3 regions of the Pantoea sp. X-Soil-OKNW-556 genome follow, and region 3 is predicted to be linked to each of the others. Evidence: predicted binding sites of a transcription regulator. Region 3 holds the regulator's gene; each other region holds the start of a gene.

Region 1 (5,729 bases), on a different replicon from region 3:
ATCCCGATTTTACCGATCGCTATCACTCAGCCACCGCCACCCAACATGCGTTTTTGCTCAGCGATAATCTGGCGTTTTCTCCGCAGTGGAGCCTGCTGCTGGCGGGCAGCGAAAGCCTGCTTAGCTCGGCCAACTACAGCAAAACCGGCAGCCGCAGCAGCGAGTCGTCAAATAGTGGTTTTAGCGGCTCAGCCAGCCTGATGTATAAGCCGGTGGATCCGCTGACACTGTATGTCAGCTACGCCGACAGCCTGCAACAGGGCGACACCGCACCCGCCACCGCCAACAACGCAGGCAACATCCTGGCGCCGTATCGTAGCCGTCAGGTTGAGGTGGGGAGCAAGCTGGCGGTCAATAAGTTGCTGCTGACCGCCGCACTGTTTCAGATCAAGCGTCCTTATGCCTATACCAACGCCAACGGTGACTATGCGGTGGACGGTGAGCAGCGTAACCGGGGCATTGAGCTGATGGCCGACGGCGATGTCACCGAGCGTTTACACGTCTATGGTGGCATGACCTGGCTGGACCCGCGTCTGCTGAAAACCGCCAGCGCGCAGACGGAGAATAAACAAATCGTCGGTTTGTCGCGCTATGTTGCCAGCCTGTTTGCCGCTTACGACCTGCCAATGCTGAGCGGTACCGATATTCACGGCGGCATGCATTATGTCGGGCGTCGTAGTACCGACAACCAGAACGAAGGTTGGGTCAGCGGTTACACCACGCTGGATGCGGGGGCGGCGTGGAAGACGCAACTGTTCAACACCGCCACCACCTTCCGCCTTGATGTCACTAACCTGACCAATCGCCACTACTGGACCAATATCGTGCCGGGTGGGCTAAACGGCTACAGCGGTTCTGGCTATGCCAGCGCGCAACTGGGCGAACCGCGTATGGTTCAGGTTTCCATGCAACTCAATTTCTGATCGGGAGCAAGGCCATGTTAAAACCTTTCTGCGGGCTGGCGCTGCTGGTAATTAGCGCTGTGGCTCAGGCCCAAACGGTGACGGACGATGTGGGTCAGCAGGTGGCAATTAGCCATCCGGTGACGCATATCGCCGATGCCTGGTTCGCTCACCATTCGTTGCTGATGACGCTGGGAGCGGGGGATCGTATTGTGGCGACGGTGAATCATCCGACCGATCGCCCCTGGATGTTTAAGGTGCAGCCAACGTTGTTTCAGGCGTTACAGGCGCACGGTAAAACCTTCGCCAGCGAAGCGCTGGTGGCGCGTCATGTCGATGCGATTTTCGTTCCGGCCCATGATCCTGATGCCCAGTCTTACCGGCTGGCGGGGATCCCGGTGCTGGAGATGCAATTTGATGACTTTGCCTCGCTGCGCCGCTCCCTCACCACCACCGCGCAGGTGGTCGGTACGGCTGAGGCCGAGGCACGCGCGGTGGCGTATAACCATTATCTCGATCAGCAAATTACCCGCATTCAGGCGAAAACACAGGGGTTGAGTGCCAGTCAGCGTCCTCGCGTGCTGCATATTCAGTCGCTGCATCCGTTGAAAGTGGATGGCCGCGCTACCTTGATTGATAGCTGGATCTCGCTGGCGGGAGGACGCAATGTTGCGGCGGGCATTGAAGGCAATATGAAGCCGATCTCCCCAGAGGAGGTGATTCGCTGGAACCCGGATGTGATCATTATTGGTGCCGGTGCGGGAACCCTGGCGGATTCCGATTACGCTGCGCTGTTTGGCAGCGTCAATGCGGTGAAAAATCATCGGGTGTGGCAGAATCCGGCAGGGGTGTTTCCGTGGGATCGCTATGGCACCGAGGTGGCGCTCCAGATTCAATGGGCCGCAGCCAAATTGCATCCTGAGCTGTTTCCCGATCTGAATATCGTCGACGCCACGCGCGATTTTTATCGCCAGTTTTATGCGTATCCATTGAGCGCCGCTGAGGCCGGACGCATCTTACAGGCGCTGCCGCCTGCAACCTAAAACCGCAGTGAATAAAATGCTACAGCAAATAAATCAACAATTTTAAGCATGCAAGAAAGCCGCACCTGTTGGACCAATAATTCAGCAGTTAAATAAAATTACAAGACATATCAAGCTGTTCCCTTTACATATCTCTACAATCAACGAAATAAGCACCGGGGATGGCGGCATCTCTCCCCGGTTGCGTAGCGGCGCGATTTATCGCGCTGTTTTTTTTAGGGTTAAAATCGCGCCGCTACCTTGTGTCTTTTAACGGAGTCGCCTTAATTCTTAAGGTTAACTTAATGTTGAGATGTGGCTCACATCAGGAAACAAAATAATATCTGGCAATGTCACGGGCAAATAGAGTTTTTCCTTTTTTTACTATGCTGGTTAGCGGGAATGTTTATTATTCTCACGGGGAGTGATACTAATAATTATTATCATTTCGCTTTTAGCCACTTTTGGGAGCACTCTACTTGCTGGCCACGTTCATTATCGCATTGCGCGAAGGCCTTGAAGCCGCATTAATCGTAGGCATTATCGCCGCTTTCTTACGCAAAAATGGCCGTTCGCTCACCGCGATGTGGTTGGGTGTCGGTTGTGCGGTGATACTCTCCCTTGGCGTGGGTTTTGTGCTGAACCTGACCGAAAACGCGTTACCACAGGCGCGTCAGGAGATGATGGAGTCCATTATCGGTCTGGTGGCAGTGTTTTTTGTCACCGGCATGGTGATGTGGATGAACAATCATGCGCACAACCTCAAGCGTCAGTTGGAAACCGAAGCAGCAGAAGCCATCAGCCATTCCAGCGCCTGGGCGTTGACCAGCATGGCGTTTCTCGCGGTACTGAAAGAAGGCTTCGAAACCAGCGTATTTCTGCTGGCGACTTTTTCCGCTTCACAGTCGGCTGCCTGGGCGGCGGTGGGTGCCGTATTGGGGTTACTGGCTGCCGTCCTGGTAGGATGGGGCATCTATGTCGGTGGCATCCGTATTAACCTGTCGCGTTTCTTCCGTCTTACCGGGTTGTTCCTGATCCTGGTTGCGGCCGGTTTAATTATCTCCGCGTTACGTAGCGCGCATGAAGCGGGATGGTTAAACACCGGACAACAACGCATTGTTGACCTGAGCTGGCTGGTTACTCCCGGCACCGTGCAATCGGCGCTGATTACCGGCGTGCTGGGTATTCCGGCAGATCCGCGTCTGGTGGAATTCGCAGGCTGGATTATCTATATCGTGGTGGTCGCGGCGATGATCTACTGGCCTGCCCACTTAAGACCGACACCAAAAAGAGCCGCACAGTTCACCACCGTGACCGGTGCGGGCCTGACGATCACCGCGTTGTTACTGTTCTTTGGCTATCCGGCACCGGATGTGGACATTCCCGATCAAATTCCGTTGGTTAGCCGCACCTCGCAGCAACCGGTCGGCCATATCAGCAGCCAGCCAGGCGCGGGCAAACAGTTTGCCGTGACGCTTGAGGGACAGGCAGCGGAAACGCTGGTGGTGCCTGCCGATCAGCTCAGCAACGTCAGCACCTCGGGGCGTCAGGAGTGGCAGGCGAGTTTCAGCTATGAACCCGCCGATGCCAGTTCACCGCTGACGCTCGACCAGGTCATGGCCGCCTATGGCAACCGCATCCCGGTTGGCTTAAGTCCGTCACAACATCCCGGTCCTTATGACGCCAAATGGACGGTGAATTGCCGTGTTGATGCCGCCATGAGACGTGGCGTGTTGGTGAGCGCGGAATCTCAGGCCGGCACCTTTATCACGTTATCGGGCGGTGGCCTCCAGTCTCCCCGCACCATCAGCGCGCGGGCGCGTAACGCAGAAGCCGGGTGCGACTGGCAGATCAGCCCGACCTGGTCACAGGATATTGAACAACGCTTGCGTGATGCGGTTGTTGCTCATGATATCTGGCACTTCTGGGCCGTTATTTTACCTTCACTTTTTGCCATTCTGGCCTTCACCTGCTTTTTCTCAGCCAGTCGCCAGTTCCGGCGGCTGAAAGGTGTTCGTGCCCGAGGACGCAGCAAACAGGGACTGCTGGACAGTTCAACTCACCAACTGCCTGAAAAATAAACAGGAAGGCACGATGAAGACAAAACCGTTCTCTACAAAATACGCGCTGATTGCAGCAGGGATTTCTGCGGCTTTAATGCTGTCCGTGGATGCGCAGGCGGCTACGGCAGCGCCGGTGAAAAACGGCGCTTCACAGGTCAACATCACCATGACCAGTGAAGGCGATGGCACCTGCCATATCGACCATACTTCGGCGAAAGCCGGTCCGGTCACCTTCACCGTGGTCAATAAAACCGCGACCTCACTGACTGAGCTGGAACTGTTAAGCGACAACCGTATTCTGGGCGAAAAAGAGAACCTCGCACCGGGCCTGCCTGCGGTGAAATTCACCGTCACGCTGGACGGCGGCACCTACCAGATTTATTGCCCGGGAGCGAAACAAGAGCTGACTAACTTTACTGTCACCGGTAAAGCGGCGGCAGCACCGACCGGCAGCGTCGCGACGCTGTTGGAAGAGGGCACCAAAGGCTATGCCAGCTATGTTAACGGCGTAGTGGATGCCATGGTGGTGGCGGTCGATCGTCTGAAGGCAGACATTGATGCGGGCGATCTGGAAAAAGCCAAAGCAGACTACGCCAAAGCGCGTCCGTTCTACGAACGTATCGAATCTGACGTCAGCGGCTTCGTGTTACCGGGCTTTAAAGCCACCGATAATGCAGGCAACCTTGATTACTTAGTCGACATGCGTGCGTCCAACATCGACCCGAAAGTGGGCTGGCACGGTTTCCACGCCATTGAACGTGAGCTGTTCAGCAAAAAAGCGATTACGCCGGAAACCAAACAACTGGCGGCTGAACTGCAAACCAACGTACACAAACTGGATGAGCAGGTTAAGCAACTGACTTACAAACCGGAAGACCTGGCAAACGGTGCTGCGGATCTGCTGGAAGAAGTTCAGAGCAACAAAATCAGTGGCGAAGAAGAAGCCTTCAGCCATCTCGATCTGATCGATTTCGCCGGTAACATCGAAGGTGCTGAGCAGGCATTCGCCTTCCTGAAACCGGGTCTGGAAAAAATCGATCCCGATCTGACCAAGCGTGTCACCGAGCAGTTCGCGGCAGTGCGCGCGTTACTGGAAACTTACCGCGACCCGGCGATTCCGGGTGGCTACAAGTACTACACCGCCGAACTGAAGGCCTCAGAGGGTGCCAAACTGAGCCGTGCTGTACAGGCGTTGCAGGAACCGTTGTCCAAAATCGCTGAAAAAGTCGCAACCAGCGGAAAATAATCGATGAACGATAAGTCCAAACCGGCCAGGGAGGCCGGTAATTTCACCCGGCGAGATTTATTGAAAGGGGCGGTCGCCAGCGCCCTGACGATTCCGGCAGTCAGTTCGGCGCACGGACAGATTGAAGCGCAGCATAATCCCGAAGATCGTGTTGACCTGTCGCGCGAGCATGCTTTTTATGGCACCGGTGGTCAGGTGGGTATCGAAACACCCCCGCAGCGCCATATTATGTTTATGGCGTTTGACCTGACCTCGCAGAATCCGCGCGATCTCCAGGTTTTGCTGGCGCGCTGGTCATCCGCCATCGCGCAGATGATGCGCGGCGAAACCATTGGTCAGATTGAACCCGCGCGCAACAGCGGAGTGGGGGGCGATACCGGCGAAGCGATGGATCTGGGGCCCGCCTCGTTAACCGTCACCGTTGGTCTGGGGCCGCGTATTTTCAGTGAAGCAATGGGCCTGGCAGGGAAGAAGCCGCCGCTGATGCGCGAGTTGA
Region 2 (5,729 bases), 670 kb from region 3:
TATAAGGGGGAACCGCTCAGCACGCGCAGATCGCCATTCATATCGTCACGCATCAGCGCGCGGGCTTTGTCTGCGGGATTCTCGTCTGAGCGCAGGTCAACCACTTGCGGTGCGGTGAAATGCTGGATCTGCGGCCATTGCAGCGCTTCGCCGTCTACCTCGCCAAACGCCATATTCAGCGTATCGGCCTCCTGCATCCCATTGATGATCGCTTTGCTCAGCAACTCACTGTCAATATCGCCCTGCAATTCAATAAAGTGCGCGACCGCATAGGCGTTGTGATGGGGCGACAGCTGATCGGCAATCCAGATGCCGGGCTGTGCTGCCACCAGCGGCAGGGTTTGTTGTTCGGTATGGGGTCGATTCATCAGGGATTCAGACATTGTCGCTCCGGTTGGTGTCCTGCGTCACTGGGCGGATATTCCCCCAGTTCTGTTCCAGCCAGTTGAGGCAATCAGGCTGTGGCTGCGGGCCATACACGGCGAGCCAGCCAGCGGGGAGGGCGCTGAACGCGGGCCATAAACTGTATTGTTGCTGCGGATTGCGCAGCACCAGACAATCCTGCTGCGGATCGTCGAAGGGATTGCGATGTTCCATGTCGGCTCCTGAGTCCGGGCGAGATGAATTTATGTCGGGGTGCGCCACAACGCCTGTAAACCATCAATCAGGCCACCACGCCAGCACAGCGCGTCGTGTCCCCCTTCTACTGGCTGGTAGTGCACCTGATAGCCAGCGGCCTGCAACTTCTGCTGTAGTTGCTGATTTGCCTGCAAAATCAGTCCTTCACGTTTACCCGCTTCCAGCCAGAAACGCAGCGGCTGGCGCGGTGCCAGACCTTGATCCAGTTGCTGCAACAGCCAGCCATGCGGATTACCACGCTCCGGCCACCAGAAGGAGCCCGACAAACTGATGGCGTTGCCAAACTGCTGCGGCCAGTGCAGCGCCGCAAACACTGATGCCAGACCGCCGAAGCTCTGCCCGGCGACCACGGTACTGGTGGCCTGCGGTTGGTACGGTGCCCACTGCGCGACCTGGGGAAGTAATTCTTCCTGCAAGGCTTGCCAGAACAGCGGGTTACACGGCAACTCACGGCTGCGGTGCTCACGATCAATGATGTCGATAAACAGATAGACGGCAGCAGGCAATGCGCCCTCATCGGTGAGTTGTTGCAGCGGTCCGGCAATCGGCATGCTGTTGGCCCAGAACTGACCGTCGAGCAAAATTGCCAGTGGCCGTGACGCGGGTTGGGCCTCGCCGGTGCAATAGATCCACACCCGGCGACTGTTGCCGAGTAAGTGGCTGTCCCAGCGATATTCTTGCAAAGGGATTGCAGGGGCGTGGCCTTCATCTATCGCACGCCATAGCTGCTGATTGGGTGCCAGCGGCAGATGCAATGGGGATACCCCCATGCCGCGTCCACCAGACCAGCCTCGCAGGGCATTGAGCGGATCCGCCTGGGCGGTCGGGAATTTGTCGCGCCACCAGTTGCGCAGCGTGTACATATCGACATCGCCGGAAAAATCCGTCGCCTGCTCATCTGGCATCAGGCAGTAGCTGCCACGCCAGTTGGCTGGCAGGGTGGTTTGCCAGTACCAGACATCGGTATTGGCTACTCGCATCAGGGATTGTGGGGCGCGGCGCTGGTGGTGATCGGTCACACCGGTGATGTTAATCCATACCCGCTGGATAGGTGACTGCGTCTCGTTGCCCTGCGGATCGCGCCAGAGGAAAGTGACCTGGCACTCGCCGTTCACTTCGCCTTCCACACGCGGGATACCTTTACGTTGTTGCTCCTGCCACCAGGCTTCACTGCCGGTTAGATCATTTAGCCAGGTCATAGGTGCTGCCAGTCGCCATTTACTCAAGGATTCTTTCACAAAGGTTATAAATAATACTATTGATAATTATTTGCATTTGCAATAGGGTGTTTCCGCTCATAAATGAGCACGCTCGTTCCGCCTGTCAACTTTCCCATTAAGGAAAGGATGCGCAACGGATAGCACTGCCAGGCTTGGAACGGGGTTTTGATAAGGACTGTGACCTTCTCACCGGCTCGCCAGCCACCTTTGCTGGCAATCCAGGAACGAAAAAATGACAAAATATTCGCGTTTATCATTAGCCATTCTGATTGAACTGGGCCTACTTTCCAGCAGCGCCTGGGCAGCAGATACCTCCAGTAGTACGACTACCAGCACAGACGCCAGTTCACATGATGGCGGCACCATGATGGTGACCGCCGAGCAACAGACGCTACAGGCTCCCGGTGTTTCCACCATCACCGCTGATGAAATCAAAAAGCATCCGCCAGCCCGTGACGTCTCTGAAATCATTCGAACCATGCCGGGTGTTAACCTGACCGGTAACTCCACCAGCGGCCAGCGTGGCAACAATCGCCAGATCGATATTCGTGGCATGGGGCCAGAAAACACCCTGATTATGGTTGATGGTATGCCGATCACCAGCCGTAACTCGGTGCGACTCGGCTGGCGTGGCGAGCGTGATACCCGTGGCGATACCAACTGGGTGCCACCCGAGTTGATCGACCATATCGACGTGATCCGTGGACCGGCAGCGGTGCGCTACGGTAACGGCGCGGCGGGCGGTGTGGTGAACATCATCACCAAAAAATACACCGATCAGCAGTGGCACGGTTCCTGGAATACCTATTTCAACGTACCGCAGCATAAAGATGAAGGCGCAACCAAACGCACCAACTTCAGTCTGCAAGGGCCGCTGGGCGATGATTTCAACTTCCGTTTATATGGCGGTTTAGCCAAAACTCAGGCTGATGCTTACGATATCAACGAAGGCCATGCGGCAGATCGTACCGGGACTTACGCGGGCAGCTATCCGGCGGGACGCGAAGGTTCAGTCAATAAAGATATCAATGCCTTATTAAGCTGGGCGTTTGCGCCGATGCAGACCCTGGAACTTCAGGCGGGTTATAGCCGTCAGGGCAACCTGTATGCCGGTGATACCCAGAACACCAACACCAGCACGCTGGTGAAAAGCCTGTACGGTGACGAAACTAACCGCCTGTATCGTCAGAACGTCTCGCTGAAGTGGACCGGTGCCTGGGATAATGGCGTCAGCACCAATACCTGGGGACGCTACGAGAAAACCCGTAATACCCGCATTAATGAAGGCCTGGCAGGCGGCACCGAGGGGATCTTCTCCAACAGTGGTTTTAACACCATTCAGTTGGATGACATCATGCTGCACAGTGAAATCAGCATCCCGTTTGAATGGTTGATCAACCAGACGGCGACCCTGGGCACTGAATGGAACCAGCAGCGTATGAAGGATCCGTCTTCAACCACGCAGGCGGCCAACTACGGTAGCGTGCCGGGTATCTCCAATACCGGACGTAGTCCTTACTCACAGGCTGAAATCTTCTCGTTGTTTGCTGAAGACAATATGGAAGTCACGGACAGCACCATGCTGACCCCAAGCCTGCGCTTCGACCATCATTCGATTGTTGGCAACAACTGGAGCCCATCACTGAACCTGTCGCAAGGTCTGGGTGATGATTTCACGTTGAAGATGGGGATTGGCCGTGCTTATAAGGCACCAAGCCTGTATCAGACCAACCCGAACTATCTGTTGTACAGCAACGGCCAGGGTTGTGCTGACGCCTCCAGCGCCTGTTATCTGCAAGGTAACAAAGACCTGAAAGCGGAAAACAGCATCAACAAAGAGATTGGTCTGGAGTGGAAACACGAGGGTTATCAGGCCGGTTTGACCTGGTTCCGTAACGATTATCGCAACAAAATTGAAGCGGGTATGGTGTCAACCGGTACCGCTTCCAACGGCACCACTAACATCTACAAATGGGAGAACGTGCCAAAAGCGGTGGTTGAAGGGCTGGAAGGAACGGTTAACATTCCTTTCTCCGATACGGTGACCTGGAATAACAACTTCACCTACATGTTGCAGAGTAAGAACAAAACTACGGGCGACCGTTTGTCGATTATTCCGCAATATACCCTGAACTCGACACTGAGTTGGCAGGCAATGGAAGATCTGTCACTGCAAACCACCTTTACCTGGTATGGTAAGCAGGTGCCGAAGAAGTATGACTATCATGGCGATCCGGTTACCGGCAGCGCCACCGATCAGGTTAGCCCTTACTCCATCCTCGGCATGAGCGGTACTTATGATGTGAACAAGTACATCAGCGTGACAGTAGGTATCGACAACCTGTTCGACAAGCGCCACTGGCGTCAGGGTAATGCCCAGACTACCGGTAACTCAACTACCGGCGCTTACCTGTACGGTGCGGGTGCCAATACCTACAACGATTCAGGCCGCACTTACTACATGAGCCTCAACACCCAGTTCTAATTCAGCAACTGAGGCAAATGGCAGCGGGCAATCAGTCCGCTGCCATCTTTACGGTTCAGTAACTCCAGACGACCACGATGCATCTGCACGATGCGCAGCACGATATTCAAGCCCAGCCCACTGCCGCCATAACGTTGATCGCGCCGCCGAAAGGCTTTGGTTAACTCCTCTGCCGCGCTGGCTTCGATGCCTGGCCCTTGATCCCAGACTTCAACAATCACTTGTTGTTGTTCCTGACGTAACACCACCTTCACTTCACTCCCTTCCGGGCTGTAGCGCGAGGCGTTTTCCAGCAGATTGCGCAGCATCAGGCGCAGCAATACCGCTTCGCCCTGCTGCGCTACGTCGGCACCCTGCGGCCAGTGCAGTTGCTGCTGGCGTTGCTGATAAAGTTCGGCCATCTCGGGCTGGAGCGGTTGCATGATGTCTTGCTGCCAGTGCAGCTGTTGATAATGACCACTGGCCAATGCCTGACCGGCGCGTGACAGCATCAACAACTGTTCGACGGTGTGCATCAGCTGGTCAATACGCGCCACCAACATTTCGCTCTGCGGTACATTCTGTTGTTGCAGTAATTCCAGATGCAGACGTAACCCCGCTAACGGTGTACGCAACTCGTGGGCGGCATCGGCGGTGAATAAGCGCTCCTGCTGAATGGTATGGTCAAGGCGTGACAACAGCTGATTAATGGAGGTGGTCACTGCCACGATCTCTTCCATCTCAGAGTAGATCGGCAAGGGGGACAGGTTATCGGCAGAGCGATGTGCCAGGCTGTTTTGCAGTGACTTCAGTGGGCGGATAATCCAGTTGATTGCCCAGAAGGAGAACAGCAGCGTCAGGCACACCATCACCAGCGAAGGCAGCAGTAACGAGGCTATCGCTTCACGGATTTCATTTTCAACGTGTTCATTGCGCGCTTTGGCGGAGAGGGTTTCACTCACCAGAAAGCCAATCTGCTCCCGGCTTTCGTGCCATAGCCACACGGCGCTCATGATCTGGCAGGTGAGCAGAATCAGCGCCAGCATAATCAGTAACCGCTGACGCATGCTGTTCATTCGCGCACTTCCAGCCGGTAACCCACACCACGGACGGTTTTGATGCGGTCTTTGCCGAGTTTGCGGCGCAGATTATGGATATGGACTTCCAGGGTGTTGGAGCCGGGATCATCATTCCAGCTGTAGAGATCCTGCTGCAAGGTTTCACGGTGCACGTTCTGCCCGACCCGCATCAGCAGGCGCGTCAGCAGCGCGAACTCTTTGGGGGTGATCTCCAGCGGCAGGTTTTCCAGCAACACCTGTTGAGAACTGAGGTTGAGGGTCAAATCGCCCTGCTGAAGCAGGTTGTCGCTGTGCCCCTGATAGCGCCGAATCAATGCGCGTGCCCGG
Region 3 (5,729 bases):
TGCAGCGCTGGCAATTTACCACTGCGCGCGTCCGGAAAACCGTGCCAAAGTGGGCGGTATCATGTTGGCTGCTGCCTTTGCTGCCTTCTTTACCGGTATCACCGAACCACTGGAATTCTCCTTTATGTTCGTGGCACCGGTGCTGTATGTCATCCATGCGCTGCTGACCGGGCTTTCGGTATTTATCGCGGCGAGCATGCACTGGATTGCGGGCTTTGGTTTCAGCGCCGGCCTGGTGGATATGGCGCTGTCAACGCGCAACCCGCTGGCGGTCCATTGGTGGATGCTGATCCCACAAGGTCTGGTGTTCTTCGCTATCTACTATGTGGTGTTCCGGTTCACTATCCAGAAATTCAACCTGATGACACCGGGCCGTGAACTGGCTGCTGATGATGAAACTGACGGCTATGACGTCAATGTTGACCACAGCGGCAGTGGCGAAAGCCAGACCGAATCGCTGGCGCGTCGCTACATTGGTGCCGTGGGTGGTTCAGAAAACCTGACCAACATCGATGCCTGTATCACCCGTCTGCGTCTGAACGTGAAAGATGCCGCTCAGGTGAACGACAGCGTGGCGAAACGTTTGGGTGCATCCGGTATTATCCGTCTCAACAAACAAAGCGTGCAGATTATCGTCGGTACCCAGGCGGAAAGCATTGCCACCGCGATGAAAACCGTGCTGACCAAAGGCCCAGTCGCCGCTGCCGCTACCGCGCCTGCTGCTGCACAACCCGCGGCACCACAGCCGCAGGCCGTGCTGAACAGCGACAAAGGCGTGATCGCCACGCTGGTGGCTCCGGTGAGCGGTGAAGTGGTTGCCCTGGACGCGGTGCCGGATGAAGCCTTCGCCAGCAAGGCGGTGGGTGATGGTCTGGCAATTAAGCCTACCGGTAAAACCGTGGTGGCACCGATTGCCGGTACCATCGTGAAAATCTTCAATACCAACCATGCTTTCTGTCTGGAGAGCGAGAACGGTGTTGAGATCGTGGTGCATATGGGTCTGGATACCGTCGCGCTGGAAGGCAAAGGCTTCTCGCGTCTGGTGGAAGAGGGCGCAACGGTGGTGGCGGGCCAGCCAGTGCTGGAAATGGATCTGGATTTCCTCAATGCCAATGCCCGTTCGATGATCAGCCCGGTGGTGGTCAGCAACAGCGATGATTTCGCTGGCCTCAATCTGCTGGCTAGTGGGTCAGTGGTCGCCGGTGAAACCCGTTTGTACGAGGTTAAAGGCTAAACCCTTGTGATAAACCCCAAAGGCAGGAAGCGATTCCTGCCTTTTTTGTTTTAAAACGACCAACAAACGGTTGTTTCCCTTCTGCGCTTTGTGGATCATACTCCGTTACTTTCCAGGACAAATCACCCGTATTGTATTTGAGGATTTTGAGATGAGTGAGGCTGAAGCCCGCCCAACGAACTTTATTCGTCAGATTATCGACGAAGATTTGGCGAGCGGTAAGCACAACAGCGTGCATACCCGTTTCCCGCCTGAGCCCAATGGTTACCTGCATATTGGCCATGCGAAATCGATCTGTCTGAATTTTGGTATCGCACAAGATTACCAGGGACAGTGCAATCTGCGCTTCGACGACACCAACCCGGTGAAAGAAGATATGGAGTTCGTCGAGTCCATCAAGCGCGACGTGCAATGGCTGGGCTTTGAATGGAGCGGAGACGTTTGTTACTCCTCGAACTATTTCGACCAGCTGTACAACTATGCGGTCGAACTGATCAACAAAGGCCTGGCCTATGTGGATGAGCTTTCGCCGGAAGAGATTCGCGAATACCGTGGCACCCTGACTGCCCCGGGTAAAAACAGCCCGTTCCGCGATCGCACACCGGAAGAGAACCTGGCGCTGTTTGAAAAAATGCGCGCCGGTGGCTTCGAAGAGGGCAAGGCTTGCCTGCGTGCCAAAATCGATATGGCATCAAACTTTATCGTGATGCGCGATCCGGTGCTGTATCGCATTAAATTTGCTGAGCATCACCAGACTGGTAACAAATGGTGCATCTACCCGATGTACGATTTTACCCACTGCATCTCCGACGCACTGGAAGGCATTACCCATTCACTGTGTACGCTGGAGTTCCAGGATAACCGTCGCCTGTACGATTGGGTGCTGGACAACATCAGCATTCCGGTTCACCCGCGTCAGTATGAATTCTCACGTCTGAATCTGGAATACGCGGTGATGTCGAAGCGTAAACTGACTCAGCTGGTGAGTGAAAAGGTGGTAGAAGGCTGGGATGACCCGCGTATGCTGACCGTGTCCGGTTTGCGCCGTCGTGGTTACAGCGCAGCCTCGATTCGTGAATTCTGCCTGCGAATTGGTGTGACGAAACAGGACAACATCGTTGAGATGGCCTCGCTGGAGTCATGTATCCGTGACGATCTCAACGAGAATGCGCCGCGTGCTATGGCGGTGCTGGATCCGCTGAAAGTGGTGATTGAGAACCTGCCTGCGGGTCATGAAGAGATCATCACCATGCCGAACCATCCGAACAAACCGGAAATGGGCACGCGTGAGGTTCCGTTCAGTCGTGAGGTGTGGATCGATCGCGCTGATTTCCGTGAGGAAGCCAACAAGCAGTACAAACGTCTGGTGCTGGGTAAAGAGGTCCGTCTGCGTAATGCTTATGTGATCCGTGCCGAGCGCGTAGCGAAAGATGATGAAGGCAATATCACCTGCATCTATTGTACCTGTGACGTCGATACCCTGAGCAAAGATCCGGCTGATGGCCGTAAAGTGAAAGGTGTGATCCACTGGGTTTCGGCGATCCATGCGCTGCCTGCGGAATTCCGTCTGTACGACCGTCTGTTCAGTGTACCGAACCCAGGTGCGGCAGAGGATTTCCTCACCACCATCAACCCGAACTCGCTGGAAATCAAACAAGGTTTTGTTGAGCCGGGTCTGCGTGATGCAGTAGCGCTTGCGCCGTATCAATTTGAACGTGAAGGTTATTTTTGCGCAGATAGCGTTTATTCGCAGCCTTCTAAGCTGGTATTCAACCGTACTGTCGGTTTGCGTGATACCTGGGCGAAAATCGGCGATTAATCCTTTTTGTCGTTTTCCCCATATCCTGATAAAAGGGCGAGAAATCGCCCTTTTTTATTGGCTGTAATTTGAGTTTAGCCATCTTTTATTCTGTGGCTTGCGAAACGTGCTTGTTACCGGGATTTGCAACTAATCTGACTTTAACATAATTAATCAATTTACGAGTGTTAAAAACTTTTTTTCAGGTAGGCTATGCGCTCTCAGACGTTGCTCCGCGGGTTATAAAGGAAAAAAAATGACAAGTCTCGCTCAGGAAGCCAAACACAGCGTAGTGGTATTACATCAACTTATCGAACGTATTTTTAATCAGTCGGATAGCACCGACGACAGCATTGAATTGTTCCTTTCGCACTTTCACCCGGATTTCAAAATGGTGACACCGCAGGGCAAGCAACTGGATTTCAATGCGACGGAAGTGCTGTTCCGTCAACTGCGTGGTCAACGTGAAGGGATGCGTATCGCCACCAGCGAACATGCCATCATCTCGCAACAAAGCAAGGAAGTGACGATTCAGTATCGCGAATTGCAAATGATGAACGGCACTAACCAGAGCCGCATCTCACTGGCGGTGCTGGATTGCAGTACCTCAATTCCGCGCTGGCGTTATTTACAGGAAACGCTGGTGCAGTGAAGCAGCCATAAAAAAACCGGTGCCAGGCACCGGTTTTTTTATACTGCATAGCACATTTTATTGCTTGTCGTGGAGCGTCTCGTCTTCGCGGCAGTCTCCCAACGCACAGTGGCCGTACAAGTACAGACTGTGGTTAGTCAACTTGATACCGTGACGTGTGGCGATTTCGCGCTGACGGGTTTCAATGGATTCATCGCTGAATTCGATCACTTTGCCACAATCCAGGCAGATCAGGTGGTCATGGTGATGCTGTTGCGTCAGTTCAAAGACGGATTTACCACCCTCGAAGTTATGGCGGGTCACGATTCCCGCGTCATCAAACTGGTTAAGAACGCGATAAACCGTTGCCAGACCAATCTCTTCGCCCATGTCGATCAGGCGTTTGTACAAATCTTCCGCGCTGACGTGATGGCATTCGGGTTCCTGAAGCACTTCCAGAATTTTCAGTCTGGGGAGCGTGACTTTCAGGCCAGCCTTCTTCAATGCGGAGTTGTTGTCAGTCATGCGGATATTGTCCTGTTACTTAGCTAGTCACTTGCGGCGCAGGGCCTTGAATGTCGATCACGCGCATTCTCATTTGCGTCTCATTATAGAACTCAAGCAGTGAAATGAAAACCAAGGCAATGTCCTGAAAATCACCAGTGGCTGTAAGGAGAAATGTCACTAACGCCGGCGGGGATCGTGCAGGTCTTTGTTTCCATTTCACTCAGCCTCATTCTGATGCCAGAGGAATAAGCGGATGACCGTTACGGGTATTCTACAGATTTGCGGGAAAAAGTTAAAAAACAGTAGCTATTATTTTTATAGGAAATTCCTTTAACTCAATGTGAGCCAGCGCCCACATTGAGGAGGGCAGGGGATCAGGCTTCAATGATCTCTTTCAGTTGCAGCTCATCGAAAATCTGTTTCACCCATTTATCAACACGTTCGTTGGTCAGTTCAGGCTGACGATCTTCATCGATCGCCAGACCGAGGAAGTGTTTGTCATCTGCCAGACCTTTCGAGGCTTCGAAATGGTAGCCTTCGGTCGGCCAGTGTCCCACAATCACCGCGCCGTTTGGCTCGATGATATCGCGGATGGTGCCCATAGCATCACAGAAGTATTCAGCGTAATCTTCCTGGTCACCGCAGCCAAACAGCGCGACTAATTTGCCATTGAAATCAATTTCTTCCAGAGTCGGGAAGAAATCATCCCAGTCACATTGCGCTTCGCCGTAGTACCAGGTCGGAATGCCCAGCAGCAGGATATCGAATGCTTCGAGATCTTCTTTGGTGCTCTTGGCAATGTCATGCACTTCGGCCACATCTTTACCCAGTTGTTTCTGGATCATTTTTGCAATGTTTTCAGTATTGCCGGTATCGCTGCCGAAGAAAATGCCTACGATTGCCATGAGTTAAGTAACCTCTTAAATCCTGATATATGGGTTGAATGCACAGTTAAGCGAATGATAGCAGACCGGGCAAAGTGGCGGAACTTGTAAAGCCGAGACTTTGTGTTCCTGCGTGCGGTCTGCGTGTGTTACGACAGTTTGAGTTGCGCCAGCAGCATTTGTTCAATCAATTCGCTACGGCTGATGTTCTGCTGCTCTGCCAGAGTATTAAGCGCGTCAACCGCTTCACTGCTCATTTTTAGCTCCACGCGACGTAAACCACGCACTTTGTCGCGTTTTAGCTGGTTGCGCTTGTTAATGCGCAACTGTTCGTCACGCGTTAGCGGACTGGTTTTGGGGCGACCGGGACGTCGCTCATCAGCGAAGAGATCGAGCGTGGTGCGGTCAGTTTGTTCTTTTGCCATTTTTTGTAAAACTGAGTGGGCGCGAACGGCGGAAAGGCGCTGCGCAATTTATACATTATCGGCCCAGCCACGGTGAAAAAATCATCCGCGGCAAATTTTTAGCGCGACATCATACTCCAGCACTCCTTGCGACGCCAACCTTAAACGTTTTGCGGCAAGCTTTTGCTTTTACAGTACAAAAAAGCGGCGAACTGCGCGCAAAACCGCCTCAGGTTTTTCAGCATGGACCCAGTGACCGGCACCACTGATG

What was found. Region 3 encodes Fur, which represses iron uptake genes when iron is present. Its sites were predicted from a motif close to ATAATAATGAGAACNACTATCAA; they were not measured.
Region 1: a site for Fur is predicted at 2,349-2,371, ahead of efeU (iron uptake transporter permease EfeU). Genes of this name have one in related genera too.
Region 2: a site for Fur is predicted at 1,892-1,914, ahead of fes (enterochelin esterase). Genes of this name have one in related genera too.

What each region holds. Positions count from the first base shown of each region.
Region 1 is NZ_AP035991.1:337,608-343,336, reverse strand. Features, by position in the region: gene AC6I8T_RS22245 (TonB-dependent receptor) at 1-923, shown strand, start outside; gene AC6I8T_RS22240 (ABC transporter substrate-binding protein) at 938-1,945, shown strand; gene efeU (iron uptake transporter permease EfeU) at 2,404-4,005, shown strand; gene efeO (iron uptake system protein EfeO) at 4,019-5,233, shown strand; gene efeB (iron uptake transporter deferrochelatase/peroxidase subunit) at 5,237-5,729, shown strand, end outside.
Region 2 is NZ_AP035990.1:594,572-600,300, forward strand. Features, by position in the region: gene AC6I8T_RS02630 (enterobactin synthase subunit F) at 1-383, opposite strand, end outside; gene AC6I8T_RS02635 (MbtH family protein) at 376-597, opposite strand; gene fes (enterochelin esterase) at 627-1,838, opposite strand; gene AC6I8T_RS02645 (TonB-dependent siderophore receptor) at 2,092-4,344, shown strand; gene pmrB (two-component system sensor histidine kinase PmrB) at 4,341-5,399, opposite strand; gene pmrA (two-component system response regulator PmrA) at 5,396-5,729, opposite strand, start outside.
Region 3 is NZ_AP035990.1:1,261,920-1,267,648, forward strand. Features, by position in the region: gene nagE (N-acetylglucosamine-specific PTS transporter subunit IIBC) at 1-1,234, shown strand, start outside; gene glnS (glutamine--tRNA ligase) at 1,386-3,053, shown strand; gene AC6I8T_RS05730 (hypothetical protein) at 3,289-3,684, shown strand; gene fur (ferric iron uptake transcriptional regulator) at 3,742-4,188, opposite strand; gene fldA (flavodoxin FldA) at 4,545-5,075, opposite strand; gene ybfE (LexA regulated protein) at 5,204-5,479, opposite strand; gene ybfF (esterase) at 5,648-5,729, opposite strand, start outside.